Regions from separate parts of the Paenibacillus sp. FSL H8-0317 genome, predicted to be linked through region 1. Evidence: predicted binding sites of a transcription regulator. Region 1 holds the regulator's gene; each other region holds the start of a gene.

Region 1 (10,810 bases):
TTGTTCGCCAGACAAAACTTCCTCACGAATCAAGATGTCGAGTGAATTGTCGAAAATTGTCCGTTGTTCTTCAAGCAACCGCTTCGTCTGTTCCATCAGTTCTTGCAGAATTAATTTATTCTCTCTCATCAGTTCCTCGGTTGTCACCATATCCATGTTCACTATCCCAAGTGAAGTCAATCCGGAAGCCATCATCGTCTGCACAACATTGGTTGCCTGATCGAAGTCATTGCGTGAACCTGTGGAACGACCACCGTAGTACATTTCCTCCGCAGCTGCTCCTCCGAGTGCAATCATGATCTGCTCTTCCAGGAAGCGCTTCGTATATAGGAACTGTTCCTGTTGCGGGTTATGACGGACATATCCCAGCGCCTGACCACGCGGACTGAGTGCCACCTGACTAACACTGCCTGGACGAACAAGTTCAGCCATAATGGCATGTCCCAACTCATGAATAGCGACCCTTTTCTTCTCTTCCACACTGGACTCACGGTCTGTCTTTTCACCCATCATGACTTTATCAATAGCCAGAGACAAGTGCCGCTGTTCGATGTTCAACAGCCCATCCCGCATGGCGTATATTGCCGCTTCGTTCATCACACTTTCGAGTTGTGCACCAGAGAAACCATATGATTCTTCCGCTGTTTTCTCCAGATTAACTTCCTTCAACAGAGGTTTGTTCACCGCATGCAGTTCCAGAATATGCTTTCTGCCCTTTTTGTCAGGCAAGTCCACTTGAATGTGACGGTCAAAACGTCCCGGTCGCGTTAGGGCGCTATCCAGCATCTCTTTACGGTTCGTTGCAGCGATAACCAGAATTCTTGGCGTATCGGAAGAATAGATTCCATCCATTTCCGTCAGGAGCTGATTCAGAGTCTGATCATATTCACGCTGTTGACCACCCTCACGTTTCCCCCCGATGACATCGATTTCATCGATAAAGATAATAGCGTTTTCCTTATTTTCCTTGGTGGCACGGGTTCTCGCGTCCTTGAACAAATCCCGAATTCTGCTGGCACCCACACCAACATACATTTCCACGAATTCACTACCCGATGCTGCTACAAAAATAGAATCGGTGTAATGTGCAGCAGCCTTCGCCATCAACGTTTTCCCTGTCCCTGGAGGGCCCGTCAGCAAGATCCCTTTTAACGGGCGAATCCCGAACTTCCGGATTTCTTCATGTTTGATCAGAAAGTCAAGCGCTTCACGCAATTCCTGCTTGGCACTGTCCTGTCCACCAATTTCTTCAAAAGTAAGCTTGGAAGGTCCTTTTTTCTTACGTTTACGTTCCTGTGCAGCGCCTACTGTAATCCCGCCACGCATTTGCATCATGAACAGCAGACCACCGACAACCGCCGCCGCAATAAGAATCGGAACAATATTAACACCAGTAAACGCAAGGAAAATAATCAACACAGGAAAAAATCCGATGGCAACTTCTTTTGTCCATTTAGGCATTAGGCCACACTCCTATCTGACCGGGCACACGCGGCAGAATTATAAACTTGCTAGCATCTCCGTCACTGAGACTGACATATACATTGTTGTCATCCATAGCTGTATTCACTTTAATCCCGTTCGTCGCCATCTTCGACAACGTTGGTGTAATTTCGGTGTACTGCTTGTTCTCCATCGCCTGGGCTACGGTAAACATGGCATCACCCCACCAGTTCTCAAGCGCCTCGTTGGAATGATCCACAACATCCAGCTTTAACGAGCGTGAACCAATCACCGTCTGTCCTTCTTTGTGAATATATTGTACCAGTCTGCCCAAATCAACATCAGGTTGCAGATCCAGTTTCAATTGTACGTCATTGCGGTTAATAGTTAATTGAACGTCATTGACTCCATCGTACTGGTTAACCATCTTTTCAATCGGATTCTGCACGGCCACCTGACGATATACAAACCAACCTCCAAACAACACAACGGCTGAAATGACGGCAGTTAAAGCAATAGGCAATACTTTTAGCTTCAAGTGAATTACCCCTCCCAGATTTTGGCCTAACCTACTGGCTTATTGGTATATACGAATCATTGACTCCTGCGATAATTTCGACAGGTTTATTTGTTTTGAATGTAACTTTGAGTACATATCTGAGTATATCACATCGTATATACAATTTCGAAGGCGAAAATATGAATAAATTATTAATTTTAACTATTTAAATCAAAAATGTTTACAGACAACACAAAGAACCGGTTCAGTCGGATATCCGTCTGCCGGTTCTTTCATTTCTTTAAATTCTCTAGTTATGTCACTCTATTTGTTCTAGCTGTTCGGGAGTGTGTAGACCAGGTCCACCTGTTCTCCGTTGCTAAAACGATAAAAGCGATAGTGGTTATGCGTACCGTCTTTATAATACACTTGCCACACATATATTCCATTCACAACTCCGGGCATGATTCGCTTAATCTCACCGGCAGGAACTTCAGAACTGAAGCGATTGCGGATCTGCGCTTCGGACATGCCATTCTGCAGCAGCTCACTGTGTACAGCGTTTGCACCCTTAGCCGGTTGATTGTTTGCATCGAATTTAACCCAGACCATAACATCCTGGTTATCCTTATTTTTGCCGATCAGGGTCCAGTAGATATTGTCAGAGCCTTCTTTGTCTCCCCAGATGTACTTGCGCAATTCATCATAGGATGTAATGCCCAGTTGCTTCTGTGCTGCCTCTATAGCGAGCGCTTCTTCCTTGCGCTGGTCCTGCGTGACATAGACGTAATAACGCTGAAGTCCAAACAGAATCAGAACCAGTGCAAGTAGCGAAATCCATATCCACTTCTTTTTTTTCTTCAAAAGCCGAACTTCCTTTCCCTATGATGCTGTCCTGCAATTAACGAGCAAGCAGACCATCAAATGCCAATTGAGACTCACGCAAAATACGTTCTTCATCCAGCGTCAGACATTCGCCATGTTTCACCACTTGTTTTCCATCCACCCATACGTGCTCAACATCTTTGGCAGAAGCCGAGTAGATCGTATGTGAGATCAGGTCTGTATGTGGATAGAAATGTGCCTGTTCAATATCAAGGGCGATAAAATCAGCCTTCATGCCGACCTGAAGCGCTCCGGTATTGTTCAAGAAGATGGATTTGGCACCATATGACGTTCCGAGTAGTAACGCTTCGCCTGCCGGTACTGCCGTCGGGTCACCAGATACACCTTTGTGGATCAATGCAGCCAGTCTCATTTCCTCGAACATATCCAGGTTGTTGTTGCTTGCTGGTCCGTCTGTTCCGAGTGACACGGTAACTCCTGCTTTCAGCAATGCAGGTACCCCCGCAACTCCGGAAGCAAGTTTCAGGTTACTTCCCGGGTTATGGGATACAGCCACATCATGACGGGCCAGAATTTCAATCTCTTCATCATTCAGATGCACCGCATGTGCAACCAGGGATGGACGGGAGAAAAAGCCCAGTTTCTCCAGATGTGCCACAGGACGCAGTCCATAATCAGCCACGTTCTGCTCCACTTCACGAAGCGTTTCAGACATATGTGTATGGAGAGGAAGGTTTAGGTCATTCGCTACCTGTACAAGCTTCTCTATGTAGTCAGGAGGGCATGTATATGGGGCATGTGGCGAGATTACGGTTGTAATACGACCATCTGCCTGTCCATTCCACTCACGTGCAAACGCTGCCGACTCCTCCAGCTTCCGCAGTTGCTCTTCTTCCGAGCACAGCCCGATTACACCACGTGCCAGTGCTGCTCTAACGCCGGATTGCTCCACAACTTTGGCCACTTGATCCATGTGATCGTACATGTCCAGGAAAGCCGTAGTTCCGCCTTTCAACATTTCAAGCACCGATAGCGAGGTTCCCCAATATACATCTTCTGAAGTCATTTTCGCTTCCATCGGCCACATTTTTTCCTGCAACCATACTTGCAATGCAAGATCGTCTCCGTGCCCTCTGAGCAACGACATCGCTGCATGACCATGCGTATTGATCAGACCCGGCAGGAAGAACAGTCCTTTTCCATCTACCTTGGTACTATTTTTGTCTTCATCCGGCAATGTCTCACCAATATGCACAATCTTGTCATTCTCAACAACCATGTATCCTTGGACCACGTTCCATGTTGTGCCGCCTTCATTAACGGCAAATTTGCCGTTGTGGATTACCCATCTATTTGTTGTCATCTTCCTCGTCGTCCTTTCCAGTCTCCAAGTAATAGGCCAAACTAAGCAGATCCGTTGTAAAGTCAGCATGGTGAATGCGGATATGCGGCGGTGTTTTTAGAATTGTTGGTGCAAAATTAAGGATCGCTTCGATTCCGGATTCAATAAGCTGATCGGCTACATTTTGGGCTTCCGTATCCGGAACCGTGATAATTCCGATGCGGATGTTATCCGTTTTAACCGCTTCCGTCAATTCATCCATTGGTTTTACCGTCAAACTGTTGATTTGACTACCAATCTTCGGTCCATATGCATCAAATACAGCAACAATCTTCATGTTGTCTTTCAGATATGCGTTGTAGTTGGACAAGGCTTGACCTAGATTACCCGCGCCTACCAGAGCTACATTAATTTGCTGATCGATCTTGAGAATGTGACGAATTTTCTCGATCAAATAGGATACATCATACCCGATCCCTTTACGACCAAAATCACCGAAGTAAGCCAGGTCTTTACGAATTTGGGCCGGATTCAGATCCAGCCTCTGTCCAAGCTCTTGAGAAGAAACAGTAGCCACCTCACGCTGATGCAACTCGTTCAAATAACGCAAGTATACAGGCAGACGTCGTACCACCGCTTCCGAAATTTTATCCGATTTCATTCTTGCTCCCCCTTACCAAGGCCACGATAAAATAATAGATGAAAAGATGAGCATTCTGTATAAACTCAAAGATAAACGTGACATTTTATACAGAATGCTCCTTGTAATTTAGGTTATAAGTTCTTGCGTGCAACTGCTTAAATCGGATACGGGAATATCTAATAAAGTTTAACGCCAAACAATAGTGTCATGCAATGATGTAACGAACAAAACAACCATTATTTTTGTTCATTAGCAGGTTTTTCCAACCACTCGGTAATTCGTGGAACCATCTGCTCCGTGAGCATGTGTTCCATTTTGGGACCAGGTAATGAATATAAAAAGAATTTACCATAGTACGCTTCAATCACCCGTGTATCATAAACAATGACAATTCCTCTGTCCTTCGCTGTACGCACCAACCGGCCAAATCCCTGTTTGAAACGAATGACCGCTTGCGGCACGGACAGTTTCATGAACGGATTTTTCTTCTGTTCCTGAAGCAGCTCACTCTTGGCTTCCACCAACGGATGATTCGGTGGCTGGAAAGGCAGTCGAACAATAGCGAGACAGGTTAGGGCCTCTCCCGGGATATCTACACCCTCCCAGAAGCTGCTTGTGCCCAAAAGTACCGTTGCTTTGGCATCTTGGAACCTGCGAGTCAATTTGGAACGACTTCCACTGTCAACGCCTTGCCCAAGTAACGAGATGTCGTTACCAGAAAGAGCTTCTTTCAGCGGATCATAGACCTGTCGCAGCATCTTGTATGAAGTAAACAGAACCATCATGCGTCCACGCGTGGCAATTGCCGTCTCTGCGAGGGATTGCACCAGCATATTAACAAAGTGCGCATCACCCACACTTCCCTTCACACTCGGGAAATCACGCGGAATCACCAGAAGTGCCTGATCGCGATAGTTGAAAGGTGAAGGCAGCATCGACGTTAACAGCCGATTATTCTCGGAAGCTTCCTGCAAGCCAAGCTGTTCAATCATGAACTGGAATGACTTATCCACAGAGAGCGTAGCCGATGTAAGCACAACACTTTTCTTTTTGTCAAAAAACAAATCCTTAAGCTGTGCACTGACATCTACAGGTACGGCATACAGCTGGAGAGATTTACTGCGGAACTGGCCGCTGGCTTCCATCCAGTACACCGTTTTGGCGTCATCCATTCGCATGAAGAAACGTAGATTCTCCTTCAATGTGGTCAGATCTTTCAGCAATCCTGTAATGTCCGTGATCAGACTATCCGATTGATAATCATCCTGATCCTCTTTCACCTCAAGCAGCAATTTGTCCCCTTTGCGAACCAAATCGCCCAGAGTCACATAGATCTGGTTCTCCAGATCCTGCAACTCCTCCCATTTAGCAGGTTTCTGAGATGCTTTCAGACGCAGTGAAAATTGCCCCGTCTCTCCCGGTGAAGCATCACTTCGTTCAGGCAACAGACCGAACAAGGCATCGCTCATACGATCCCACAGCTCCTTAACTTCAAGAGCGAGCGGGAACATTTGATCCACCATGGAGCCCCATTGCACTGAATTTTCATGCCCGGATAACTGGGAACGAAGCATAGGCAACTGACCATTACGACTGTCTTTAAACAGGCGGGTCAGTGTATGAACCAAGGTGAAATATTTCATATGCATTCCAAGATGTTTACCAGCGACATCCTCCAAATGATGTGCCTCATCGATCACAAGACTCTCATAGGCTGGCAGCAACTGATGCGCGGCTTTTACATCCGTAAATAATTTGGAGTGATTGGTGATTACGATATCAGACAACCCTGCTTCATGTTTGGCACGATGGTAGAAGCATTTACGGAACCATGGACAGGATCTTCCCAGACATGATTCGGATTCGCTCTGTACCGTCTCCCAGAAGTCCCCTCCGCGTCCGCTAAGGTTAAGTTCCTCATCATCTCCGGTTTCGGTCTGCGTGAGCCAGACAATCATCTGAGCCGCTGTGAAATAATCCTCTTTAGGTGTGGCGAATTCACGTTTATTGATTTTGTGTTCAAATTTGCGCAGGCACAGGTAATGTCCACGTCCTTTGAAGACAGCAGCCTTAAACGGGAACGGAACCACTTGGGTCAGCATCGGAATGTCTCGCTCTCTCAATTGCTCCTGCAGATTGATTGTATGCGTGCTAACCATAACTTTCTGTTCTTGCTTCACACTTTCGTAAATAGCAGGCAACAGATAACCCAGAGATTTACCAGTGCCTGTTCCTGCTTCGATCAAGAGATGTTTCTCTTCATCCAGGGCTTGCCTTACACTGCTGAACATCTGAGTCTGCGCTTCACGCTCTTCGTAATGATCCAGTGTATCCTTCAGGTTCTCCCGAACCTGGTCCATAAACTGTTCGAAGCTTACACCATCAAGGGGGTTAGCCTCCCGCTCATCGCGTGGTGCACCAATATCGGTCCAATCACTTACATTAAGAGCAAGCTGACGATAATAGGTATGTCCGTCCAGATCCTGAATCGGCTCTGCTTCCTTCTCACTGCGCATTCCGTCCAAGAACCAGCCCAAGTCACTGTCTTCTGGTGCAAACAGGTCACTGAGGCGCTGAATCGTTATGAGCGGTAATTCCTTTAACTCATCCAGACACTTGAGCAGCACATAGGCTGTCGCCAGTGCATCACTGTCTGCCTGGTGAGGGCGATCATGTTGAAATCCAAATTCGGAAGACACATAACCGAGTTGATAAGAACCCAGTGATGGGAATGTGATCTTCAGAAAATCAATCGTGTCCAGAATGCGGCCGGTGAACGGCAAATAACCGCAACGGTCGAGAGCATTCTGCAAAAAGTGAAAATCAAAAGCGACGTTGTGTCCAACAAGCACCACATCATTAAGCAGCGGAACCATCTCCATCATCATCTCTTCGAGTGAAGGAGCGTCCGCCACATCTTCATCGGTAATACCCGTTAACCCCGAAATAAACGGGGGAATCGGTACACCAGGGTTCACATAAGAACTATATATTTGAGTTATGCTGTAGTCATGATCTATGATGGCAAGTCCGGCCTGTATAATCTCACCGTCGGACTGCGTGCCGGTTGTTTCGAAATCCAATACGGCAAATTTCATTGCAATGTACGGTCCCTTCCATTCCAGTCTATGTTACAGCATAGCAAAAAAAAGGGGATTTGAAAATTAACTGACAAAAAAGCGGTGTCCCCGCCGCTATGCCAAAGGAGGGAACACCGTTTTTTGTCGCCGAATTCCCGCTTAATGAAGGGTCGTCAGCTGATTAGCATATTGCAATTTTCCCCTGTTCAACCTGCAAGCTTCCATGTTGTACAGTGGTTCGGTCAATGTCGGGTCATACTGAAGGGCCTGTGCAAAGAGTGAACATGCAGCTTCGGGATTCGCAAGCTTGGCTTGAATACAGCCTAGGGCGTTACATACAAGCCCTTTTAAGCGGGGTGAACCCTTAAGGTACATGATCTGCTGCAAATGTGTCCCGGCTTCCGCCATTTGTTCCAGATTCAGATACGCGAGCGCCAGGTAAAAACGAGTCAATGCACTCTCCGGATGGTCGGTCACAACCCGGGAGAACTGCATGATCGCCTGCGGATACATCTGTAATTTGAAATAACCCTGACCTCGACTGAAACATTCCAGATGGAGTTCAGGCAGAGCGGTAACAGCTTCCTGTTCCGGTTCAAGGGAAGCAGGCTTATCCATCTCCCGCTCCCTCACCTGGCTCATCTTTTCTTCAAACATCAGCCATTCATCCAGCATTCCGTCACTCATCCGCTTAAGCAAATTCCACTTTTGCAACAATTCCTGTTTGTTCAGGCCTTCAGCGGAAGGATAGCTCTTGATAATTTCATCTAACATGTCGTTCATTTCTGCGAAAACATGCTGGAACATCGATGCATCCCCACCCTTGAAAAAATGGATTAGTGCAGTGACCTGTACTCATTTTTTGCTTCAAGGGCCGATTTCATTCTCCTTACCAGTCGATTACATAATTGTTGCGTGGACTTCCTGTTTCATCGTTTGTACAGGTTTATTCTGTCCATCTACAAATACAACGGTTGGTTTGTGAATATTTGCCTCTTCTTGCGACATCATGGCGTAAGAAATGATAATGACGTTATCTCCAGGCTGCACCAGACGTGCAGCTGCGCCGTTAAGACATATGACCCCGCTTCCGCGCGGTCCTGGAATCACATAAGTTTCCAGACGTGCACCATTGTTGTTGTTCACAATTTGCACTTTTTCGTTTTCCATCAAGTCGGATGTTTCCATCAAGTCTTCATCTATGGTAATGCTACCCACATAGTTCAAATTGGCTTCCGTTACCGTAGCCCGGTGGATTTTGGATTTCATCAGTGTTCTAAACATGGGACAGTACCTCCGATTTTTGCAACCTTATATTGTCAATCAATCTTGTTTTTCCAAATTTCACCGCAAGTGCGATGAGCAGATCGTCACGTCCTTGAATTTCTTCCTGATCTGCGAGCGGCTCCAGACTTGGAAAAGCCTGAATCTCGGCGTAGTCGATAACAGCAAGCGGTGAGCTTGCAATCTGCTCGCGCAGAATACGACGGATATCTGCGGCGTTTATAGCTACACCTGTATCTGCCGCTTCTTGAGCTGCACGCAGTGCCTTCGACAGAACTAGAGCCTGATTACGCTGTTCAGCGCTAAGATAGACGTTACGTGAACTGAGGGCAAGACCATCCTCTTCGCGAACAATCGGACAAGGTACAATTTCTACAGGCATATTCAAATCATTCACCATCTGTTGAATGACCGCAACCTGCTGAGCGTCTTTCATTCCAAAAAATGCACGCTGTGGCTGTACAATGTTAAACAGTTTGGAGACTACGGTCGTTACCCCGTCAAAATGCCCCGGACGGGAAGCGCCACATAGGCGCTCCGTCAGTTTGGAGACAGATACCGTCGTTTGCGTTGCCTGTGGATACATCTCTTCAACAGAGGGAATAAATACGATATCCACTCCTTGTGAACGTGCTGTCTCCACATCTCTGGCTTCATCCCGCGGATAGCTGTCAAAATCTTCATTAGGTCCAAATTGAATTGGATTAACAAATATGCTTAATACCACGATATCGCTCTGTTGTCTGGCTGCCTGCATCAAGCTTGCATGACCTTGATGAAGATAACCCATTGTTGGTACCAGACCTACAACGGACGCACTGGACCGAATCGCTTGACGCTTCAAGCTTAGTTCCTGTCTTAACTCTGCGATTGTCCGTAATACTTTCATGAGTTATTCCCCACCTTTTCCTTGCGTTGTCCGCCGTACAGTTGATCCAGAACACCATCCGCAGCATTGAATACATGCTCTTCGGCCGGGAACGAACGATCTTTCACTTCTTTTACGTAAGCTTCGATGCTGGTTCTGATTAATGTACCCACATCTCCATAGGTTTTGACAAATCGTTTGGGCGTATACGGAGAGGCGTATTGAACCACATCGTGGAATACCAGTACCTGACCATCACAACCTCGTCCTGCTCCAATTCCGATGGTTGGGATGGACAGTTCCTCCGAGATCGCCCGTGCAACTTCTTCCGTAACCAGTTCAAGCACAATGCCAAACGCGCCTGCAGCTTCCAGAGCTTTGGCTTCGTCCATCAGACGTTTTGCATCCGCTGCATCCTTGCCCTGAATGCGGTAACCACCAATCTGATTAACCGATTGAGGCGTCAGTCCAATATGTCCAAGAACAGGCACGCCTGCTTGCACGACTGCTCTGACGGTGTCCGCTATCTCGACTCCGCCTTCCATTTTAACCGCATGGGCTTGCCCCTCCTGCATCAGTCGACGTACACCCTTAAGCGTCTCATCCACGCTGCCATGATAGGTCATAAAAGGCATATCAGCCACAATAAACGTTTTCTCGGCCCCGCGCACTACGGAACGTGTATGGTATACCATGTCGTCGATGGTCACCGGAAGCGTCGAGTTATAACCCAGTACTACATTACCAAGTGAGTCACCAACCAGGATCAGATCGATACCTGCTTCCTCTGCGAGGAGCGCCGTTG
Region 2 (10,810 bases), 2.9 Mb from region 1:
ACCTCGGCCAAAATCGTGCCATGGGTAACCTTGTCTCCGTCTGTTACCTTTGGTGTAAATACAAGATCAGGATCAACGACTTGAAATACAAGTTCAGCTACGGTCATGCCTGCAATAGTACCATTGTCTTTGGCGTGTATAATGGCCTTGGATTGGTTGCCAGCTGGAATCGTCACACTTGTTGTAACATCACCTGCACCAACATCTTCACGAAGCCAGTTTTTGATTGATTCGATAAGCCCTTCATTATATCCATTCAGTATCATGACATCAACTCCTCCACAATCGCTTGTTCTCGCTGCTGCAGACTATGCTTCTGCCACACGATATCATCACGCGCCGGGAAATCCTCACGATAGTGAGCCCCCCGACTCTCCTCGCGGTGTAATGCTCCGCTGGTAACTAACCAGGCACAGATCAGAAGGTTGGCATACTCCAGCTCTTCCTTATGAGTGAGTGTCTGATCAACAAATTGCAATTCCTGTTGCAGCTTGTCCATGGCCTTCTGTAGGTCCTCACCATTCCGGCGCAAGCCCACCTGACGAACCATCATTTTCTGTAATCGTAAGCGTCTTTCGGATACCGGCTTTTGCTCTTCCGTGATCTTATTGATCTTTTTATTCATGTCCACAGATGAAGGCGCAGCCCCTCTTGCTTGTAATAAGCCAAGTGGAGGGAGTGATTGAATACGATCAACAATTCTCCGCCCAAATACAATCGCTTCTGATAAAGAGTTGCTCGCCAGGCGGTTAGCTCCATGCACTCCTGTAGAAGACACCTCGCCACAAGCAAATAATCGGGAGATGCTGCTCTCTCCACTTAAATCCGTTTTCACTCCACCCATCATGTAATGGGCAGCAGGTGCAACGGGAATCCAGTCCGTAGTCATGTCCAATCCATAACGCATACAAGTCTCATATATGGTAGGGAACCGATGCTTGATCATCTCTGGCTGTTCATGTGTAATGTCCAGGTACACAAAGGTACTGTTGGTGGACTCCATCTCACTAACAATCGCTCGTGCCACGATATCGCGTGGGGCCAATTCAAGCTGGGCATGATAACGATCCATGAAGCGCTCACCCTTCACATTGCGCAAATATGCTCCTTCGCCACGTACGGCTTCTGACACAAGGAAGCGCGGGGCTCCAGGGTAACATAGAGAGGTGGGGTGGAATTGGATAAATTCCATGTCACGAACAATAGCCCCAGCCCGATAGGCCATGGCTACACCATCGGCAGTAGCTACATCCGGATTCGTCGTGTATCGGTACAGCTGCCCTGCTCCACCAGAGCAAAGAACAGTTGCCTGTGCCTTCACGAACACTTGAGATCCGTCATCCTTCTGAACCAGAGCACCAATGCATTCCCCTCGATCTCGATCTGTAACCAGGTCAACAACAAAATGCTCATCCCATACTTCAATCCCGGGATGCTCATTCACTTCAACAGCAAGCGCACGCACAATCTCATATCCCGTTGCATCTCCGTTGGCATGCAAAATACGGCGGTGGCTATGCGCACCTTCCTGCGTCAACGCCAACTCGCCGTTCTCCAGATCAAATAAAGTACCCAAACGAATCAGTTCCTTCACTCCGTCCGGACCCTCATTCACCAATACCCCTACCGCTTCGGAGCGGCATAAGCCCGCTCCTGCTACAAGTGTGTCCTGCAAGTGGTAAGCAGGTGAATCATCCTCAGTAATAACCGCAGCGATGCCTCCCTGCGCATATCTGGTGTTGCTTTCAAGTAATGACTTCTTCGTGATCATTAATACACGTTGTTGTTCACTTGCCTTAATGGCAGTAAACAAACCAGCAATCCCTGAGCCTATAACCAGTACATCCGTCTCTACCATGGGTAGTGCAGACAGATCAAAATCAACTAAATATTGCGGTATCATGTTATTCACCTGTCTTGGAGCAAGAGTAGCGCATCCTACTTTACCAACAACATGCGCTCTAGTGATTCTCTGGCTTTGTCGGCAACGGCCGGTGGCACGTAGATTTGCGGCTTCATCGTTTCCAGGCATTTCACCAGTTTCTTCAAGTTGTTCACCTTCATGTTGGGACATACGAGGAACTTGGTAGCAAAGTGGAACTGTTTATCCGGACTATCCAGACGAAGCTGATATCCTGTACCATCTTCGGTACCTACGATAAATTCCTTCGCTGATGAATTTTTGCAATACTCTAGGATAGCTGTTGTGCTGCCTACAAAATCACCCATTTCTACAACCTCAGGGCGACACTCTGGATGGACAACAAACTCTGCATTGGGATGCTTGGCTCTCATCTCCACCACATCTTTGACTGTAAGCATATCGTGAGTGTTGCAGTAACCTTCCCAGATAATCATTTTCTTGTCTGTATGCTGCTGCACATAATGTCCCAGGTTTTTATCCGGTACCCAGATAATTTCGTCGGAATCCACCGATTGAATAACCCGGACTGCGTTCGCCGATGTACAACAGATGTCAGTCTCTGCTTTGATCTCAGCCGAGGAATTGATATACGTAACCACCTTGGCATTAGGATGTTGTGCTTTCAATTTGCGTAGTCCATCCACATTCACCATATCTGCCATTGGGCAGCCCGCACGTTCGTCCGGGATAATAACTGTTTTATTTGGTGCCAGAATTTTAGCGCTTTCACCCATAAAATGAACACCACAGAAAACAATCACATCCGCATCTGTCTGTGCTGCCTTCTGGGCTAACAGAAACGAATCTCCACGGAAGTCGGCAACCTCCTGTACTTCGTCACGTTGATAATAATGGGCAAGAATAATGGCATTACGTTCCTTCTTCAACACCATAAGCCGCTCACGCAGCTCGCGGTTCATCTCAGCCTTGCGCTCTAAAGCCAGAGCTTCCACCTGTGATCCTCTCCTTTATCGGGACAGCGTCATGCGCTGTTTCGTGGGCTAACCTAAGTCGTTATCTTCGCTTGAGAAACGAATCACAAGCGGTTTAACAACTAATTTACACAACGTTCACGACTCTGTCAATAAATGAAAAAGGCCCGGAACAGCGCTGTAACCACCTGTTTGCTAACTGGTTCGCCATCTAACTCCCGTTTATCTTTATCTATCCTCTTTTAAAATAATGAATAAAAAAAGAGAGCCCCGAGGGCTCTCTTGATTTCACCTGCTATCATAGCCAGATGTATTGTGCATTAAGACGTTGGCTTCGTTCCGCCATCATCCGGGTTATTGTTATTACCCTTTTCCAGATTCGGAGCTTCGTTTGGAATATCTCCGGCTGGTGGCTCAGGCGTTTCATCTTTACCTTGAATACGAACACGCACATCACCGATGGTGTCGATGATTGGCTCTCCGCCTTCAGTTGGTGTGCCTTCACCATCATTGTCATTCTCTGCTTTTGGAGTCAAAGAACCTGTTTCGATCAATTGCTTGATCTGATCCATTTCCAAAGTCTCAACCTCAAGCAAAGTTTGAGCGATCAGGTGCATCTCTTTTGAATGTTTAACAAGCAAGTCCTTACACTTCTCATAACAGTCGTTGATAAAGCGTTGCATTTCCTGATCAATCTCGTAAGCAATGGAATCCGAGTAATTCTGTTCATGACCGATATCCCGACCAAGGAATACCTGTCCTTGTGAACTTCCGAATTGCATAGGTCCCAATTTCTCACTCATACCGTATTCCATAACCATGCTGCGAACAATACCTGTCGCTTGCTGGAAGTCACTGTATGCACCAGTACCAATTTCTCCGATGAACAATTCTTCAGCTACACGACCCCCGAGAAGTCCGGTTACTTTATCCAGCAATTCTTGCTTGGTAACCAGCATACGGTCTTCTTTTGGCAACATGATTACATATCCACCCGCACGTCCGCGCGGAATAATGGTCACTTTATGTACCATATCAGCATGTTCGAGGAAGTATCCTACAATGGTATGACCTGCTTCGTGATAAGCAACGATTCGTTTCTCGCGCTCACTGATGACACGGCTTTTCTTCTCCGTACCAACGATGACACGGTCAATCGCTTCGTCAACTTCCTTCATGGAAATATCTTTACGGTTACGACGCGCTGCAAGCAATGCCGCTTCGTTCAAGAGATTCTCCAAATCCGCACCAGAGAAACCTGTTGTACGCTTCGCGATAATATCCATCTTCACATCTTTGGTCAGTGGTTTATTACGGGAATGTACTTTGAGGACAGCTTCACGACCTCTTACATCAGGGCGGTCAACCGTAATTTGACGGTCAAAACGTCCAGGACGCAGCAAGGCAGGGTCCAAAATATCTGCACGGTTCGTTGCAGCTATGATGATAATACCTTCGTTAACTCCGAATCCGTCCATCTCAACGAGCAACTGGTTGAGTGTCTGTTCACGTTCATCGTGACCACCACCGAGACCAGCACCACGCTGACGTCCTACAGCATCAATCTCATCGATAAAGATGATACATGGGGCATTTTTCTTCGCATTTTCAAACAAATCACGTACACGTGATGCACCGACACCGACAAACATTTCCACGAAGTCGGAACCTGAAATTGTGAAGAATGGTACACCCGCTTCACCGGCTACGGCACGAGCGAGCAATGTTTTACCGGTACCTGGAGGCCCTACGAGCAATACGCCCTTAGGAATCCGCGCACCTACTGCTGCGAATTTCCGAGGGTCCTTGAGGAAGTCTACAACCTCAACAAGTTCCTGTTTCTCTTCGTCAGCACCCGCAACATCTTCAAATGTAACCCGCTTCTTCTCTTCGTTGTAGAGACGAGCACGGCTTTTACCAAAGTTCATTACTTTACCGCCGCCGCCTTGAGCCTGATTAAACAGGAAGAAGAACAGCAGGAACATAATGATCAAAGGAATAAAGGAAGTCAGCAACGTCAACCAGATGCTGTCACCTTTCATTGGCTCCTGATGATATTGGAAATTGTTAGTTTCACTTGCAGCTACAAGCTCACTAATTGCCTCATCCGTAGGAGGAATATACGTTGAGAAATTTTCTGATTTGGCGCCATCAGGTGCCTTCTTGTATTGACCGGTCACGAGATACGTTTGACCGTTGAATTGAACCGTCAATTCAGAGACATTGTTGGCTTTGATCGCTGCACGCAACTGATCATATCTAGGATTATCGGTGGCTTCGCCGCCATTGCTGACGAACTGGACTATCCCCACCACAACTAAAAAAAGAATCAAATAAAAACCAGAATTCCGGATGAACCGATTCATCCCCTACCTCCTCTCGAGACACTTTAATTATTTTAACATAGCCCGACATGGCTTCTCAACAGAAGCCAAGAACAGCTCAAGGCTTGGGTCGGGCAGGATATTAGCTACTATAGACTTCCGGCTTCAAAATCCCGATATAGGGCAGGTTCCGGTACTTCTCCGCAAAATCCAAACCGTAACCAACGATGAACGCGTCAGGAATGTCAAAGCCTGTGTAATGAGCTTCCAACTCAACTTTACGGCCTGAAGGCTTGTCGAACAGCGTAACCACACGCACCGACTCGGCACCGCGGTTTTCTAGCAGTTCAATCAGATAGCTGAGTGTAAGTCCGCTGTCGATAATATCTTCGACAATCAGAACTTCCCGTCCTTCAACGGATACATCCAGATCCTTAATGATTTTGACAACACCTGATGACTTGGTGGAAGCGCCGTAACTGGATACCGCCATAAAATCCATTTCAACAGGTACCGTTATGTTTTTAACCAAATCAGCCATAAATATAAACGCACCCTTGAGCACACAAATGACCAAAGGATTGCGATTTGCATATTCGGCACTTAGTGTTGCGCCTAATTCCTTGACTTTACTCTGAATTTCTTCTTCACTGATCAATACTTCCTGAATGTCGTTCTGCAACTGTGCGAACCTCCTAAGTTATACTATGAAAGCCTTACCTGAACCATAACCACTACCCCTGAATCGCTGAATCGCCTACAGTCATGTACAGGATTGCGGAAGTGCCCTCCCTGACAGGAGCCACATTGGACCGTCGAACACCCGGTAACCAGATGATCTGACCTGCTCCATCACATACCACAGGAATACGTGGACGGACAGATGGGGGGATTTTCTCATCGATGAAAATATTTTTCACCTTTTTGCTTCCGTTTAATCCCATCACTTTCATGGTATCTCCAGGTAACCGTGAACGCACAACCAGCGGCATAAGCAGTTGATCCGCATCAAACGCGGCTTGATCCGCCGATTCCGGTACATGATAGTCCTCGGGACTCACCGTCATCAACCGAATATACCGGTTAATTGGGGTGAGTGAAAGCTCATAAGTTCCACTCCATTGCGCAAGACGATACTCGTAAGATTGATCCTGTACGTCCGTCCGTATGCCAAAAGAAATCAGATTATACTCCCGAGTGCAGGCGAGTGTCTGTCCTATATCCAGGCTCCAGGTCGTCACATGGGTCTCCATGACCTTGTGCCGAATGGTTTCTATACGGGTAAAGTCGACAAAATCACTGTCCAAAGGCAGATAATTCAATATTAGTTTAATCAACCTTCGTTGTAAAGCGACATGTAACTTCAAGAAGGAAGGCACCTCAAAGGTTTGCCTTCCGCCGTTCACCTGCACTAGACACCTGTATGTGTCATATGCACTCTGCTCCATGAAATCGTCTTCATCACCCACAATTTCGGCAAGCCGATTCAATGACGGCGTGAGTTGTCCATTATACTGCCCCAAAAAAGGAAGCACATCCAAGCGAATGGCATTACGCCGATATTTACGCAGGGCGTTGCTCTCATCATTGAAATACATAAAACCCTGGGTATTACAAGCTTCTACAAGGTCTGTCTTGTTTATACGAAGGCATGGACGAATAAGTTCCACATTTTTTTCTCGTCTTTTAAACTTCATTCCTGAGAGTCCCGACAAGCCGGTTCCACGAAGCAAATGAAGCATGACCGTCTCCGCCTGATCATCGGCATGATGTGCCAAAGCGATGCTTGCCGCATTATATTTGGAAGCCACTTCGTGCAGAAAGGCATATCGCTTGTTGCGAGCTGCTTCTTGTGGTCCTTGACCCGTAAGCTCCATATATGAAGGTACATCGGCCTTGGTCCATTCAAATGTAATACCAAGCTGCTGTGCCAGTTCCATCATTTTCTCCGCTTCATCATCAGATTCACTCCGGAAGCCATGATGCACGTGGGCACAGATCAATTCAAGTGGCACATGCCGCTTGCTGATCTCGTGCATGATATGCAAAAAAGCTACCGAGTCCGGCCCGCCCGATACTGCGACGACAATCCGATCCCCGGGAACCCATAACTGATGCTCTTCCGCTGCATCCAGCACATTCTTCACCAGCATGTTCCAGCGTAAAGCCTCCATACCTGTTCCTCATTCCTTGCGTTATGTATATGCACTCTCACAGATCAGAAAAGTAGTGCATAGATGAGCACTCCAATAAGTAATATCACAGATACAGCGAATGCATTTTTAAGCCAGCGCGGTGTTGTACTTTTGGAACGACGGCGGAGAGGCGTGGGGCGTGCCATCATTTCCTTCCACCCTTGTGCCGCATGACCTGCATCACGAAACTGACCTCGTAATGCCTGAGTCGTCCAATTGCGAAAAGGACCCAGTCGTTCACTGCGCTCCACCAGCGCTACGAGCTGATTCACACTTCGCAGTTGCGGTAATCCCTCGGCCGCCAGTGCCTTGAGCGCGTCTGCTTCAAGTACATGAATCAATAATAATGCAAATGCAAATACATCATAGGTACCATCTGCCGTACGGCTGCCTGCATTCCAGAAGCCCCGATCATACCATTCGGTGAACTGTTTGACGCTTCGACCAATCGACGTAACTCCGCCGTAGTCGATCAATTCCACCTGCCCATAGTCGGATACCAACACATTCTGAGGTTTGAGATCACCAAACACCCATCCCGCCTGATGCAACTGTGCCAGCTTCTGCAAAAGTCTAAGTCCCACCAGAAGTGTCCAGTCTGTTCCCTGACGCCGAATGAAGTGATGAAGTGCCTCACCTCTAACGTAACGCATCACATAAAAGGGAATATCCCGGCCACGAACGGCATAGTCATCCACATCTTTAAGATAGGAAGGAATGCCGCTCTGCCGAAGGGCCTCATGATTACGCTGTAGTTGAAAGGATTTGAGTACATTAACTTCCGATTGCAGATCAACCGGATCAAATCCCATTTTTAGCGCGTAGTGTTTGCCATTTTCACCCCGTTGGACAAGAAAAACGATGCCATTAGCTCCTTTGCCCAGTAGTTTCCGAATCGTGTAACGACTGCGATTCCATTTCCCTGTAACCACTGTTCCTGGCGGGAAAGAGGCGTCAGACAACGTTGTCACCGAGCATCCCTTCTCTTTCAATGCGATAGTTCCCTTCTATTTCCTGCTGTTTCTCCAGTGTACCATAACGGTAAAAATCAATCACCTTCTGAATTGCAGGACCTGTCGGCGTTGCACCCTTCATCTGCAACCTTCCAAACAAGGACCGAACACGGCCTGGATCCGTTGTCCAGTCAATATCCATTACCGCATCTTCGCCACTGTGTCGCCCCGGAAAATGAAATACGGAAAGCTTGCTCTGACCTATACGCGCCTGCAAACTTAACATTAAATCACGAATGCCTTCTTCTACCGCAGCCAGTTTGGGCTTCATGCTGGCACTTACGTCGATTAACAATATAACCTGTAAGGCTGTAGTTTCAGCCATATCATCCATCACTTCCACGACCCGGGCGCGTTGTGAAGGCTCCAGATCCGTTACCGTTTTGGGCTCCTTCTCTCCCAAAATTTGTGTTAACTCTCTATTAACCGCCTGCTGAATAGTCTGAACCACCGTTTTCCTTGTCATCATCTGCATGGTATGGGCAAGCTGACGTGTACCTACAATTTGGCTGATTCCACCTCCGGCTCTGGCAATATCCTCAATCTCCCGACTACCCAGCTCACCAATGGTTCCATAATCAATCACGCCAACCACATTAACCGTAATCCCCTCTTCCAGCGCTTCGGCCGCTGCCAGCACCGGACTTGGTCCTACATTGGAACAACCGTCGGTGATCAATAAGATTTGCTTCATCCGATATCCCTCCGTTATTCGTTACTCTCCAACTCTATGACTAGCATTGCCAGAATGAAGAGACTTCAAACAGAAGAATATGCAATTAACTGACGGTCCGTGGACGCTCCATCCGGTTGATGCCAGGCACACGCAGTGTGGCCCATTCAGGGCGGAAATGCTCTACTTTTCCAACAACAACGGTCATATCATCCAAAATCTCATGCTGCTGATATCTTATAACACTTTCAAGCAGGCAATCGGCCAAATCTTGCGGATCCTCTGTATCAATCTCTTGAATGAGCCTTTTCATCCATAACTCTTTGTTCACCGCATACCCCGGTGCGTCATAGATGCCATCCGTCATCATAATGAGGATATCCCCCGGCTGAAGCTGTACCGTTACCAGATCCACTTCAATATCTTTAATAATACCGATTGGCAAATTGCTGGCCGAAACCTGAATAACCTCCTGTCCTCGTTTGATAAAACTTGGCGTCGATCCGATTTTCATAAACGTGGTCTCTGCCGTATATTCATCGATCAGCGCCATATCCACTGTGGCATACATCTCTTCAGGGGAGCGCAGCATCAGAACGGAGTTCACGGATTTGATCGCCAGTTTCTCATCCATGCCGGACTGTAACAACTGTTCCAATATGTTCAGAGCCGCGCTGCTCTCCATGCGTGCCCGTTCCCCATTGCCCATTCCATCACTAAGCGCCACCGCGAATGTACCGTTGCCTAACTCAACCGTACTGAAGCTGTCGCCTGACATCACATCTCCCCCTTTTGCGGCGGCAGCAACACCCGTGGTTACCTCGAACGTTTTGGCTGAACCAAACGTAACGGTCGCCAATCCCTGACGAGGATCGGTCATGGTCTCATGCAAGACGGCAATATGCTCGTCCAGTACATCCGAGATCAGCGGAGCAATCATTTTCCGGCACTCATCAAATCCACGTGTATATGCATGTACAATCTCAATCTCTACATTGCCCGCTTCCAGATTGATGATCTCAATGGAGTGAATGGACAAGCCCAATGACTCCAGTGCGTCCCGAATCTGCTCCTCCTGCTGTACCATCTCATCACTTTCCCGCTGAATTTCTTTGGCCAGGTCCTCCATGACCTGAGATACACCGGACAATTGCTCTGCAACCAGCTGCCGGCTATCAATAATTTGACGCTTCCATTGCATGTTATGTTGATGCAGTCCATACTGGGCACGCATGACTTCAAGGACCTCTTCCGGTTTCGCACACACCCTGTTCCAGTCCACTGGAATCTGCTTGCCTGAGATCTCCGGGTTTCCTTCAATCGTACTCATCACGTCCGTCATATATTTGTAGGTTTGAATAAACTTTGCATCCCAGCATTGTGTACGCTTGAAGCAGCTTGCACATGTGCCCTCGGCAACCGCATTCATGAAATGGTCCATTCCACCTTCTTTCTGTACCTGCTCCCCTGCACCGGACATCTGATCAAAGCTACGTGACAGTTGACGGAATACCTGTGAGAACCGGGTTACCCGTTCTGCCGTGATATCCCGTATTCGTTTGGCATACTCATGCTGCGATTTGGTATGATCCTGCGTACCCGGTACATATTTGGATATCGCCGTCATCAGGCTTTTAGGTGTTAACATGAATAGTACGATAGCTGCACACGTCTCCCATAATGAGTTCATCACATCGCCCGGTCCGCCCAGATATATGGATAGAATGGACGAACCCAGCAGCATGCCCA
Region 3 (10,810 bases), 240 kb from region 1:
CCACATAGGGCACGATCAATGCCAGATGCGTATCCAATATGCCCATTTTGCGAACAAGCAGATAAATTGGCAGCATAAGTGCATTGTTGGGAATAAGCATACCCGCCAGAATCAGACTGTACAGAAACAGACTCCATCTCCGGTGTCTCATCCGGGTTACGGCAAAAGCAAACATGGCACCCAGCACAATCGTACACGCCGATGATAGAACCGAAATGTATAGGCTGTTCCAGAAATACGTGCCAATCTTGGCATTCACCCAAGCCTCCACGTAATTGTTAAACTCCCATGTTGTAGGCAAACCGAATGGATTCAGAGCGATTTCATTGTTATCCTGCTTGAAGGAAGAGAAAATTACAAATAAAAAGGGAAACAGAATCGCGATCAAATACAACATTAACAACACATGAGGTATACTGCTTTTTATGCTTTTCGCCATCAATATTCCACCTTCTCGCTCCGCCTCGCCACTAGCAGTTGATACACCGCAGTGAGCACAAGCGTCAGAGCAAAGATCAGCACTGCAATGGTATTGCCATAACCATATTTGAAGTTGGTAATCGCATATTTGATCATGTATGTTGCCAGAACCTCGGTGGACCCGGCGGGCCCACCTTTGGTCATGACAATCACGATGTCGGCTGCTTTCATGGCACCTGCGATGGACAACATGATCACCACTGAAATGATCGGCCGAATCAGCGGCAACGTAATTCGCATTGCTCGTTGTACCGCCGTTGCCCCATCAATGGCAGCCGCTTCATCCAGATCACGGGGAATCGCCAGTATGGCCGCCAGCACCATGACAATGTAAAACCCCGTCCACTGCCAGGCATTGGTCACCAAGATGGACAACATGGCAAATCGGTTATCCGATAACCAGTAGATTGGATCGATGCCCAGCACATGAAGCATTTTGTTTAATAGTCCGATATTGGGTTCATAGATGAATCCCCATAAGATACCGATAACGGCTGTCGACATGATGGATGGTAAAAAAACAGCTGTTTTATACAGGCCCTTTAGCCTTTTCACATTGGCAATCAGAAGTGAAAATAGGACGATCAGGGGTACCTGAATCAGTACCGAAAATCCGATGAAAAAGCCGTTATTCCTTGTGGAAATCCAAAAACGTTCATCTGTCAGTGCCTTCACATAATTGGATAAACCCACAAAACGTGGCTCAGCCGATACCCCATTCCAACTCGTCAGACTGTAATACAGGGAGCTACCAATAGGGTATAGAAAGAACATCACAAACAGAATTAGGGCTGGCATTACAAACAGCGTATAGATTAACGGGCTGCGGAGTGAAGTATTCATGGTCAGCCTCCTTCAGTCACTTCAACGATCGCAGTTTCAACTTGAATTGGTTTATTCCACTGAGGCGTTTGCTTCCTCTTGCACCTTTTGCAACTCTTCTGCCATTTTCTCTGGCGTGGTCTGCCCACCAATCAACTTCTGAATCTGCAGATTGCTGATCTCTGTCGTCACATCGGCCTGAACGAGTGCATCAAATGCCGGGAACGACGTCTTGGACGCATTAAGCACGGCCACAATTTCTTTCATCAGATCATCGGTAATGCTATCGGTCAGCACTTTCTCGTCCAGCTTCATGGCAGGCAGCACACCATCTTCCACAAGACCACGGACCTGCATATCTTCATTGTAAAAGTTCTTGATAAAAGCCTTTACTGCTTCCAGCTTCTGCGGGTCATCCGCCACAGCTGCCGAGAATCCGTATCCATTGTTCACATCACGCATCAATGACGTCTGATCACCTGCTCCGTTCTCTACCGGAGGCATATTGAAGAATCCAACCTTGCCAATGAGTGATTCGCCACTCTGACCTTCCTTGAATACAGATGATTTCCATGTTCCGTCATACATCAACACCGCTTCTCCACTTGTAAATTGCGTGGTATATTCGGCATACTCAAAGCCCAGCTCACCTTTTTTGAAATAACCCTTATCCACCCATTCCTTATGTTTGGCAAAACCTTGCACAACACTCGGATCGGTCCACTTCGCTTCACCTGTTGCAAACTTTGCGGTAATCTCCGGCCCGGCATAACGGGACCACAGGTGGTTGGTTAACATAAGTGGTACCCAGCCCGCCTTGGATGCGGAAGCAAGTGGCACTTTGCCATCAGCCTTGATCTGGGCCAATATATTGTCCAGTTCAGCCATGGTGGTTGGGGCTTTCCATCCTTTTTGTTCAAAGTACTCTTTATTATAGAAAAAACCTTCGCCCGAACCGCCAATCGGCAGTCCATATACTTTGCCTTCATACGTAAACGGTTCAAGGGATGTAAACTGGTCCTGAATGCCCAGCTCTTGCAGGATTGGGGTCAGATCAAGCAGCATACCTTCCTTGGCATAAACTTTGGAATCCGGGCTACCGAACAGTTCAAATATATCCGGCGGGTTGCCTGCCGCCATCTCTCCGCGAAGCTTTTCCTTACGATTCACATCGGATTCGACACCATCCAGCGTAAAGGTCAGATTGGGTATCTCTCCCTCCACTTTGTCCACAACATCCTGCAGAATGGCCAGTCTTTTCTGTTTGTCGGCTCCCACCTGCGTGTGGCGGAGAAGCATCTCAATCGGTTCCTTACTTGTCTCCCCCGCAGGTGTATTGCCTGCGCCCTGCTGTGGCTCGTTACTTGAGCTTGCACATCCCGCCAAAGTCCATGAAGTGATAAGCAATAATGAAAGCAGTAACGTCATTCTTTTTTTCATCTGGTTGACCCTCCTCAAGATATTGAGCATTTGGCTTTACACTCTGATTATAAAAAGCCGGAGCTTACATCGTAAGGATGACAATTCATCAATGGAGGGATAAAATCCTTCACTGGACCCATAATCTTGCATTTCCAATGGATAACAGCAAAAAAACAGCCCCTGCGAAACATGTTCGCAAGGACTGCTTGGTTGATTGTTTTTATTATATATAAAGGTCAGATTACTTACCTGAACAAGCCATGCCAGCCGTTTCCTGGCGACCTTGTTCGATCAGGCGATACGCCCGCTCCACTTCTTCTTCACTTGGTGAAGGAACACCATCCAGTGGATATACTTTACCGAGCGCCTCCCATTTGTAGATCCCCATCTGATGGTATGGAAGAATTTCGAACTTCTCGACGCCATTTAATGTTCCGATAAACCGTCCGAGGTTAAGCAGATCCTCTTCCTCGTTATGAATGCCAGGCACATACACGTGGCGTATCCACATTTTCCGACCTTGCTCCGATAACCACTTGGCCGTTTTCAACGTTCTCTCGTTGGATTTGCCTGTCAACTTGATGTGTTTCTCATCATCAATATGTTTGAGGTCCAGCAGAACCAGGTCCGTGTGATCCAACAGATCGTGAATCCGTTCCGGTTCGTTAAAACCGTTGCTATCCAGTGTCGTATGCAATCCCCAGCGCCGCTTCACTTCCTTGAAGATCTCGGCTACAAAGTGGGCCTGTAACGTTGGTTCTCCGCCAGATATCGTGAGCCCGCCTCCGGAGCTGCGGTAGTAAGACAGGTAAGGCTCAATTTCAGCCAGTACCTCCTCAAGCGTCATTTCTTTTCCACCATCCAGCGCCCAAGTATCAGGGTTGTGGCAATATTGACATTTGAGTAGACATCCTTGCATAAAAAGCACAAAGCGGATGCCTGGGCCGTCAACCGTCCCGAAAGTTTCGAGTGAATGAATATGTCCGTTAACCATGCTGCCTCTTCCTTTCTGTATCCGCATCCGCTGTGCGTTTAATATGATTTGGAATACCTTGCTCTAGCGGTCTTCTACTAGCAAATTACTTACATCGAGCCATGGAACGTACGGTTGATGACATCCAACTGTTGTTCACGAGTCAATTTAATGAAGTTAACGGCATATCCGGATACCCGTATAGTCAGTTGTGGATAGTTTTCCGGGTGATCCATCGCATCAATCAATTGCTGACGATCAAATACGTTAACGTTCAGGTGATGAGCGTTTTGACCGAAGTAACCATCCATCATCGCAGTCAGGTTGGATTTACGTGTAGTCTCCTCTTTACCCAATGCTTTTGGCACGATGGAGAAGGTATTGGAAATCCCGTCAAGACTGTGTTCATAAGGCAATTTGGCTACCGAGCCAAGGGATGCCAGTGCACCTTTTTTGTCACGACCATGCATTGGGTTTGCACCTGGAGCAAATGGTTCACCTGCTTTACGACCATCCGGTGTAGTCCCTGTTTTCTTACCATATACCACGTTGGAAGTGATCGTCAGAACGGATTGTGTTGGAACTGCGTTACGGTAAGCTTTGTGTTTGCGAATCATGCCCATGAAGTTCTCGACCAGTTCAACAGCAATGCTGTCTACGCTGTCTTCATTGTTACCGTAACAAGGGAAGTCTCCTTCGATTTCGAAATCAACAGCGATGCCTTGTTCGTTACGAATTGGTTTTACTTTGGCATATTTGATCGCACTCAGTGAATCTGCTGTAACCGACAGACCAGCGATACCGCAAGCCATCGTACGTACAATGTCACGGTCATGTAATGCCATTTCGATACGCTCATAACTGTATTTATCGTGCATGTAGTGAATGACGTTGAGGGTATTCATATACAGCTTAGCCAGCCACTCCATCATTGGTTTGAAGCGTTTCATAACCTCATTGTAATCCAGTACTTCGCTAGTGATGGCAGGATACTCAGGTCCAACTTGTGCTCCGGATTTCTCGTCACGACCACCGTTGATCGCATACAGGAGAGCTTTTGCCAGGTTGGCACGAGCGCCGAAGAATTGCATTTGTTTCCCGATCTTCATCGCCGACACACAGCAAGCAATACCGTAATCGTCACCGTAGATCGGACGCATCAGATCATCATTTTCATACTGGATTGAGCTGGTTTCGATGGATACTTTACTGCAATAATCTTTGAAAGCTTCTGGAAGTTTCGTTGACCAGAGAACAGTCAAGTTTGGTTCTGGTGCAGGACCCAGGTTGTGCAGTGTATGCAGGAAACGGAAGCTGTTTTTGGTTACGCGTGTTTCACCATTCACGGACATACCGCCGATGGACTCAGTCACCCATGTTGGATCTCCACTGAACAGTTCGTTGTAATCCGGTGTACGCAGGAATTTGACAATCCGCAGTTTCATTACAAAATGGTCAACCAATTCCTGAGCCTGTTCTTCGGACAAAATCCCTTCTTGCAGGTCACGTTCAATGTAGATATCCAGGAAAGAAGATACACGTCCGAGTGACATCGCAGCACCGTTCTGTTCTTTGATCGCAGCGAGATAACCGAAGTACAACCATTGGAATGCTTCTTTTGCTGTTGTCGCTGGCAAGGAAATATCGAACCCGTGCATATCGCCCAATTGTTTCAATTCTTGCAATGCACGAATCTGTTCAGACAATTCTTCCCGCAGACGAATGACATCTTCATCAATAACATCAACTTCGAGTGCATTCAGTTCGCCTTTTTTGTTACGAATCAGGAAGTCTACCCCGTACAAAGCTACACGACGATAGTCACCGATGATCCGGCCACGGCCGTAAGCATCTGGCAGACCTGTAATAATTCCTGCTTTACGCGCTGCACGCATGTCGGAAGTATAAGCATCGAATACACCCTGGTTGTGTGTTTTGCGAATGTTTGTAAATATATCAATGACGCCCTGTGGCATTTCAAAGCCATATGCCTCACATGCGTCAATCATCATGCGAATTCCGCCTGTTGGTTGAATGGAACGTTTGAACGGAGCATCGGTCTGAACGCCGACAATCTGCTCTTTGGATTGATCCAGATAACCGGGTTGGTGAGAAATAATAGTACCTGGTGTGTTCACGTCAACGTCAAGGACACCGCCGTTATCCCGTTCTTTTTTGGTCAGATCAGATACGATCTCCCACAATTCTTTGGTATTCTGGGTTGCACCTGCGAGAAATGCTTCGTCACCGTAATACGGAGACAAGTTGTGTGCCAGAAAATCATTCACATCTACGGATTTGGTCCATGTTCCTTTGGTAAAGTTTCTCCAGCCTGTTTGTTGTTTGACATCTTTTTCAATCACCGACATCGTAATCCCTCCACTAATTTGGATTTCTGGACACATAACATCTTGCTTCATTCGTAGCATTGTGTGCCCAGAGCCGCGATTAATGTGAATTGTTTCACATAAACCGGAACATGTTCTCTCTACTTGGGAACCGGAACCGCGGGATGAATGTTTTTCTTACATTTTCAGTATACGACTTGGGGCTTTCATCATCTGTGATTTTTGTCACAAAGCCAGTGAACTAACTCACTCCACCTGCGCTGTGTCCCATTGAAATTGAAACTTTACACAGGATCACTGCGTGGCAGAACAACCTTCCAATCGCTGTTATCCCCAGATTTTTTTGATTCCCTTTTGAAAAGGGAAAATCCGGGGATAAAGGCGAACGCTTCGCTTTTTCAGGTTATTTCTGCCCCTCCGTTGTCGTGTAAAGGGTTCGTTCAAACGGCCCCATCACGGGTTCCGTGTAACCTCTTTGAGAACCCCTTTGCTCCTCTATGCTCGGAGCAAATTAAATCTTAGAATAAAACCTGAAAAACAGATGCTCGCTCTTCTGTTTTTCTGCCCTCTCGTTATTGTGTGAACATCTGGCTCAAACAGCCACGTCACGGATTCCGTGTAACCTCTATAGAACCCGTTGCTCCTCTATGCTCGGAGCAGCAAACCAAATCTTAAAATAAACCCTGAAAAACAGATGCTCGATCTTCTGTTTTTCTGCCCTCTTCGTTATTGTGTGAACATCTGGCTCAAACGGCCCCATCACGGGTTCCGTGTAACCTCTTTGAGAACCCCTTTGCTCCTCTATGCTCGGAGCAAACCAAATCTTAAAATACTCCTGAAAAACAGATGCTTTGCTCTTCTGTTTTTCTGCCCTCTCGTTATTGTGTGAAAGACGGCAATCGGGGCTCCCCTCTCGGGGAACCCTGATCTTCTTGCCGTAAGGCACGCTTCGTTCTAAATTTGTTATTCAAACTTTCCGTAGAAAGCGTTGCGGTATACATCAGCCAGTTCAGTTACCAACGGTAACTTCGGATTGGCGGTTGTACATTGGTCTTCGAAGGCACGGTCTGCCAGATAATCTACATGTGCTTCAAAGTCTTTGGCATCAAATCCGATTTCCTGGAACGATGCTTCAATGCCTAATGTTTTGTTCAGTTTGCGAATGGCATTGATGAGACTCGTTACGCCTTCTTCTGTCGTACGAGCAGGCAATCCCAAGATGCGGGCAATTTCAGCATACCGCTCATCCGCTACAAAGTGCGAATATTTCGGGAACGATGCAAATTTGGTCGGTTTTTTCGCGTTGTAACGAATGACGTGTGGCATCAGGATTGCATTAGTGCGTCCGTGTGCGGTGTGATACTGACCGCCCCATTTGTGCGCCAAGCTGTGGTTAATGCCCAGGAATGCGTTGGCAAACGCCATACCTGCAATCGTGGAAGCATTATGCATTTTCTCACGTGCCAGTTTATCTCCTTGCAGTGCCGATTGCTCCAGGTATTGGAACACCAGTTGAATGGCTTTGATCGCAAGTCCGTCCGTGTAATCATTTGCCATAACAGATACATAAGCTTCAATCGCATGCGTCAGTACGTCCATACCTGTATCGGCAACCGCTGTTTTAGGCAGGGAGTATACAAACTCCGGATCAACAATCGCTACGTCTGGTGTCAGCTCATAGTCGGCCAATGGATATTTGGTGTTGCCTTGATTTTTATCTGTGATAACCGCGAACGATGTCACTTCAGAACCTGTACCGGATGTGGTTGGGATCGCAACAAATTTCGCTTTTACGCCGAGACGTGGATATTTGTAGATCCGTTTGCGAATATCCATGAATTTTTGTTTCAGGTCGTTGAAGTCCGTGTCTGGGTATTCATAGAACAACCACATGGCTTTGGCAGCATCCATCGGTGATCCACCGCCGAGTGCGATAATGCAGTCTGGTTGGAAGCGGCGCATCATTTCGGTTCCGCGGTCTACCGTTGTTGTGGATGGATCTGGCTCAACATCGGAGAATACTTCGATCGCTACTGGCATTTGGCGTTGACGCAGATAGTGTTCTACCTTTTCAACATATCCAAGCTTCACCATCATGGCATCCGTAATAATCGCTACACGTGTGATGTCTGGCATTTTGGCAAGATACTGCGTTGCCCCTTTTTCGAAATAGACTTTGTTCGGCACTTTGAACCATTGCATATTCACGGTACGGCGAGCCACCCTTTTCACATTGATTAAGTTCACAGCGGTTACGTTGGAAGAAGTCGAGTTACGTCCGTATGATCCGCATCCCAGTGTCAATGACGGCATGTTTGTGTTGTAGATATCCCCGATGGCACCGTGTGTGGATGGTGAGTTCACAATAATCCGTCCAGTTTGCAGACGATCTGCGAATTTGCCAATCACTTCTTCATTTGTGGAGTGGATAACCGAGGAGTGACCCATGCCGCCAAAAGCAACCACTTCTGCTGCACGTTCAATTCCCTCTGCTGCCGTTTTAACTTTGTAACAAGCCAGTACCGGGCTTAATTTCTCAGCCGACAATGGGAATTTTGTACCTACCCCTTCAATCTCGGCCACGAGAATTTTGGTGCCTGCTGGAACTTCAATACCGCACAATTTCGCAATGCTTACCGCAGATTGACCAACAATCGCCGGGTTCACCGCACATTTCTCGGCATTAATCGCACCCGCTGTCAATTTTGCTGCTTCATCTTTGTTAACAAAGTAACAGCCGTTTGCAATCATTTTTTTCTTCACTTGATCAAAGATCGGTTCTTCAATGATGACCGCTTGTTCAGAAGCACAGATCATGCCGTTATCGAAAGACTTCGACAGGATCAAATCCGTTACTGCCTGATTGATATCCGCGCTTTTCTCGATGAAGCAAGGTACGTTACCCGGTCCTACGCCCAGTGCAGGTTTACCACAGCTGTACGCTGCACGTACCATGCCTGATCCGCCTGTTGCCAGAATGAGAGCCACATCATTGTGATTCATCAGTTCGTTTGTACGATCCATGGAAGGATCATCAATCCATTGAATACAATCTGCTGGTGCACCATGTTTCACAGCCGCTTCCAGCAGGATTTTGGCGGCTTCCCGGCTACAATTCTGTGCAGATGGGTGGAAACCAAAGATGATCGGGTTACGCGTCTTGATGGAGATCAGTGCTTTAAACATCGTCGTTGATGTTGGATTGGTAACGGGTGTAATCCCCATAATAATGCCGACCGGCTCCGCAATTTTCTGGAAGCTCTCATATTCGTTATCTTCAATCACACCTACGGTTTTGTCATACTTGATGCTGTGGTACACATATTCTGTTGCAAATATATTTTTGGTGATCTTATCCTCATATACTCCGCGGCCTGTTTCTTCTACGGCCATCTTAGCGAGCATCATGTGTTTATCCAGACCCGCAAGCGCCATCGCTTGCACAATCCGGTCAATCTGCTTCTGGTCCATCTTCATGAATGCAGCGTGTGCTTTATTCGCTTTGTCGATTAACGTTTGAATATACTGACCTGCTGTCGGTTCTTTTGCTGGGGCGACTTCGTTCTTTACAGCCATCTCCCTCATCCTCCTAAAGGTTCGTATTAGTTTGTCTCTCTCGTTTACATTCACATCGTAACATGACAATAAACTTAATTATGTGATTTTTTTCACAAAGTATAACAAATTTAATTTAAGTTTTGTAGTGTCCTTCATACGACCATTTTCACTTCCTATTTAAAATATAGGGCTGTAAAATTCATCCTCCCCATTAAAAGTGAATTTTATCACAATGTTTGAAATTTCGTCATTTTTGCCCCCTTTCCTTCCCCCTCAAACGGTAAGATTAGGTATATACTGAACTTAAAAATTGAACCACCGCAATTTGTACCGTCCTTCCTCCCGGCCGAGATGACCCTGATCAGGACGGCAACGGTTTGCGGCGAACCTCGGAGGCTACTGCTTATTACAGAAGGTCGTCCGATGGACACAAAGGGGAGATAGATTTATGAGAGAACTAACAACTGTACTGGAAAAGCGCGGTAATACCAACTGTTTCTCGGAAGCAAATTTCAACCATCTGTTGGTTACCATGAAAGATAGAACCTATCCGGAAGGTACACATCTGTACTGGGAAGGCGACATCTCTGACAAACTTTATTATATGAAACGGGGTCGTGCCCAGATCACCAAATCCACGGATGAAGGCAAGGAACTGATCATGTACATGTATCAATCCGGTGATATGATTGGGCAGGCTGATCCCTTCTTTGGCTCTAAACACAGCTTCTCTGCGGAAGTATTAGAGGATAGTGAGATCGGTGTACTGGAGCATAAAGACCTGGAGATGTTAATCTGCCAGCATTGTGACTTTGCGATCGACTTTATGAAATGGATGGGCATCCACCACCGGTTGACACAGACCAAATTCCGGGATCTCATGTTATACGGCAAACCGGGTGCACTCTGCTCCACCCTCATTCGGTTGTCGAATTCGTATGGTGAGCCTCATGGAGAGCATGTCATTATTCACAAAAAAATTACCCACACGGATCTGTCCAATATGATTGGAGCCACTCGTGAAAGTGTAAACCGCATGTTAAGCGACCTGCGTAAGAAAGATGGGATTGAATATGACAATGGCATGATTGTCATCAAAGATCTGAAGATGCTGCAAGGGATCTGTCACTGTGAGCTTTGCCCGAACGAGATCTGTCGTATTTAATATTTGACTATGCAATCGGAAATTGTTTATATATTTCAATGA

The links. Region 1 encodes Rex, which represses fermentation and respiration genes when NADH is low (regulators of the CRP and FNR family bind a similar motif). Its sites were predicted from a motif close to TTGTGAAATATTTCACAA; they were not measured.
Region 2: the regulator Rex is predicted to act here: its motif matches at 2,949-2,966, upstream of nadA (quinolinate synthase NadA).
Region 3: the regulator Rex is predicted to act here: its motif matches at 6,149-6,166, upstream of pflB (formate C-acetyltransferase).

What each region holds. Positions count from the first base shown of each region.
Region 1 is NZ_CP150294.1:4,525,217-4,536,026, forward strand. It holds gene MHB43_RS20030 (AAA family ATPase) at 1-1,461, opposite strand, end outside; gene MHB43_RS20035 (hypothetical protein) at 1,454-1,981, opposite strand; gene MHB43_RS20040 (DUF5590 domain-containing protein) at 2,276-2,806, opposite strand; gene MHB43_RS20045 (amidohydrolase) at 2,844-4,151, opposite strand; gene MHB43_RS20050 (redox-sensing transcriptional repressor Rex) at 4,138-4,791, opposite strand; gene dinG (ATP-dependent DNA helicase DinG) at 5,010-7,871, opposite strand; gene MHB43_RS20060 (tetratricopeptide repeat protein) at 8,013-8,660, opposite strand; gene panD (aspartate 1-decarboxylase) at 8,754-9,137, opposite strand; gene panC (pantoate--beta-alanine ligase) at 9,130-10,026, opposite strand; gene panB (3-methyl-2-oxobutanoate hydroxymethyltransferase) at 10,023-10,810, opposite strand, start outside.
Region 2 is NZ_CP150294.1:58,362-69,171, reverse strand. It holds gene nadC (carboxylating nicotinate-nucleotide diphosphorylase) at 1-266, opposite strand, end outside; gene nadB (L-aspartate oxidase) at 263-1,903, opposite strand; gene nadA (quinolinate synthase NadA) at 1,939-2,877, opposite strand; gene ftsH (ATP-dependent zinc metalloprotease FtsH) at 3,177-5,222, opposite strand; gene hpt (hypoxanthine phosphoribosyltransferase) at 5,323-5,862, opposite strand; gene tilS (tRNA lysidine(34) synthetase TilS) at 5,915-7,354, opposite strand; gene MHB43_RS00290 (protein kinase domain-containing protein) at 7,399-8,346, opposite strand; gene MHB43_RS00285 (VWA domain-containing protein) at 8,330-9,082, opposite strand; gene spoIIE (stage II sporulation protein E) at 9,168-10,810, opposite strand, start outside.
Region 3 is NZ_CP150294.1:4,767,346-4,778,155, forward strand. It holds gene MHB43_RS21360 (carbohydrate ABC transporter permease) at 1-439, opposite strand, end outside; gene MHB43_RS21365 (carbohydrate ABC transporter permease) at 439-1,323, opposite strand; gene MHB43_RS21370 (extracellular solute-binding protein) at 1,375-2,742, opposite strand; gene pflA (pyruvate formate-lyase-activating protein) at 2,966-3,718, opposite strand; gene pflB (formate C-acetyltransferase) at 3,808-6,066, opposite strand; gene adhE (bifunctional acetaldehyde-CoA/alcohol dehydrogenase) at 7,009-9,621, opposite strand; gene MHB43_RS21390 (Crp/Fnr family transcriptional regulator) at 10,052-10,768, shown strand.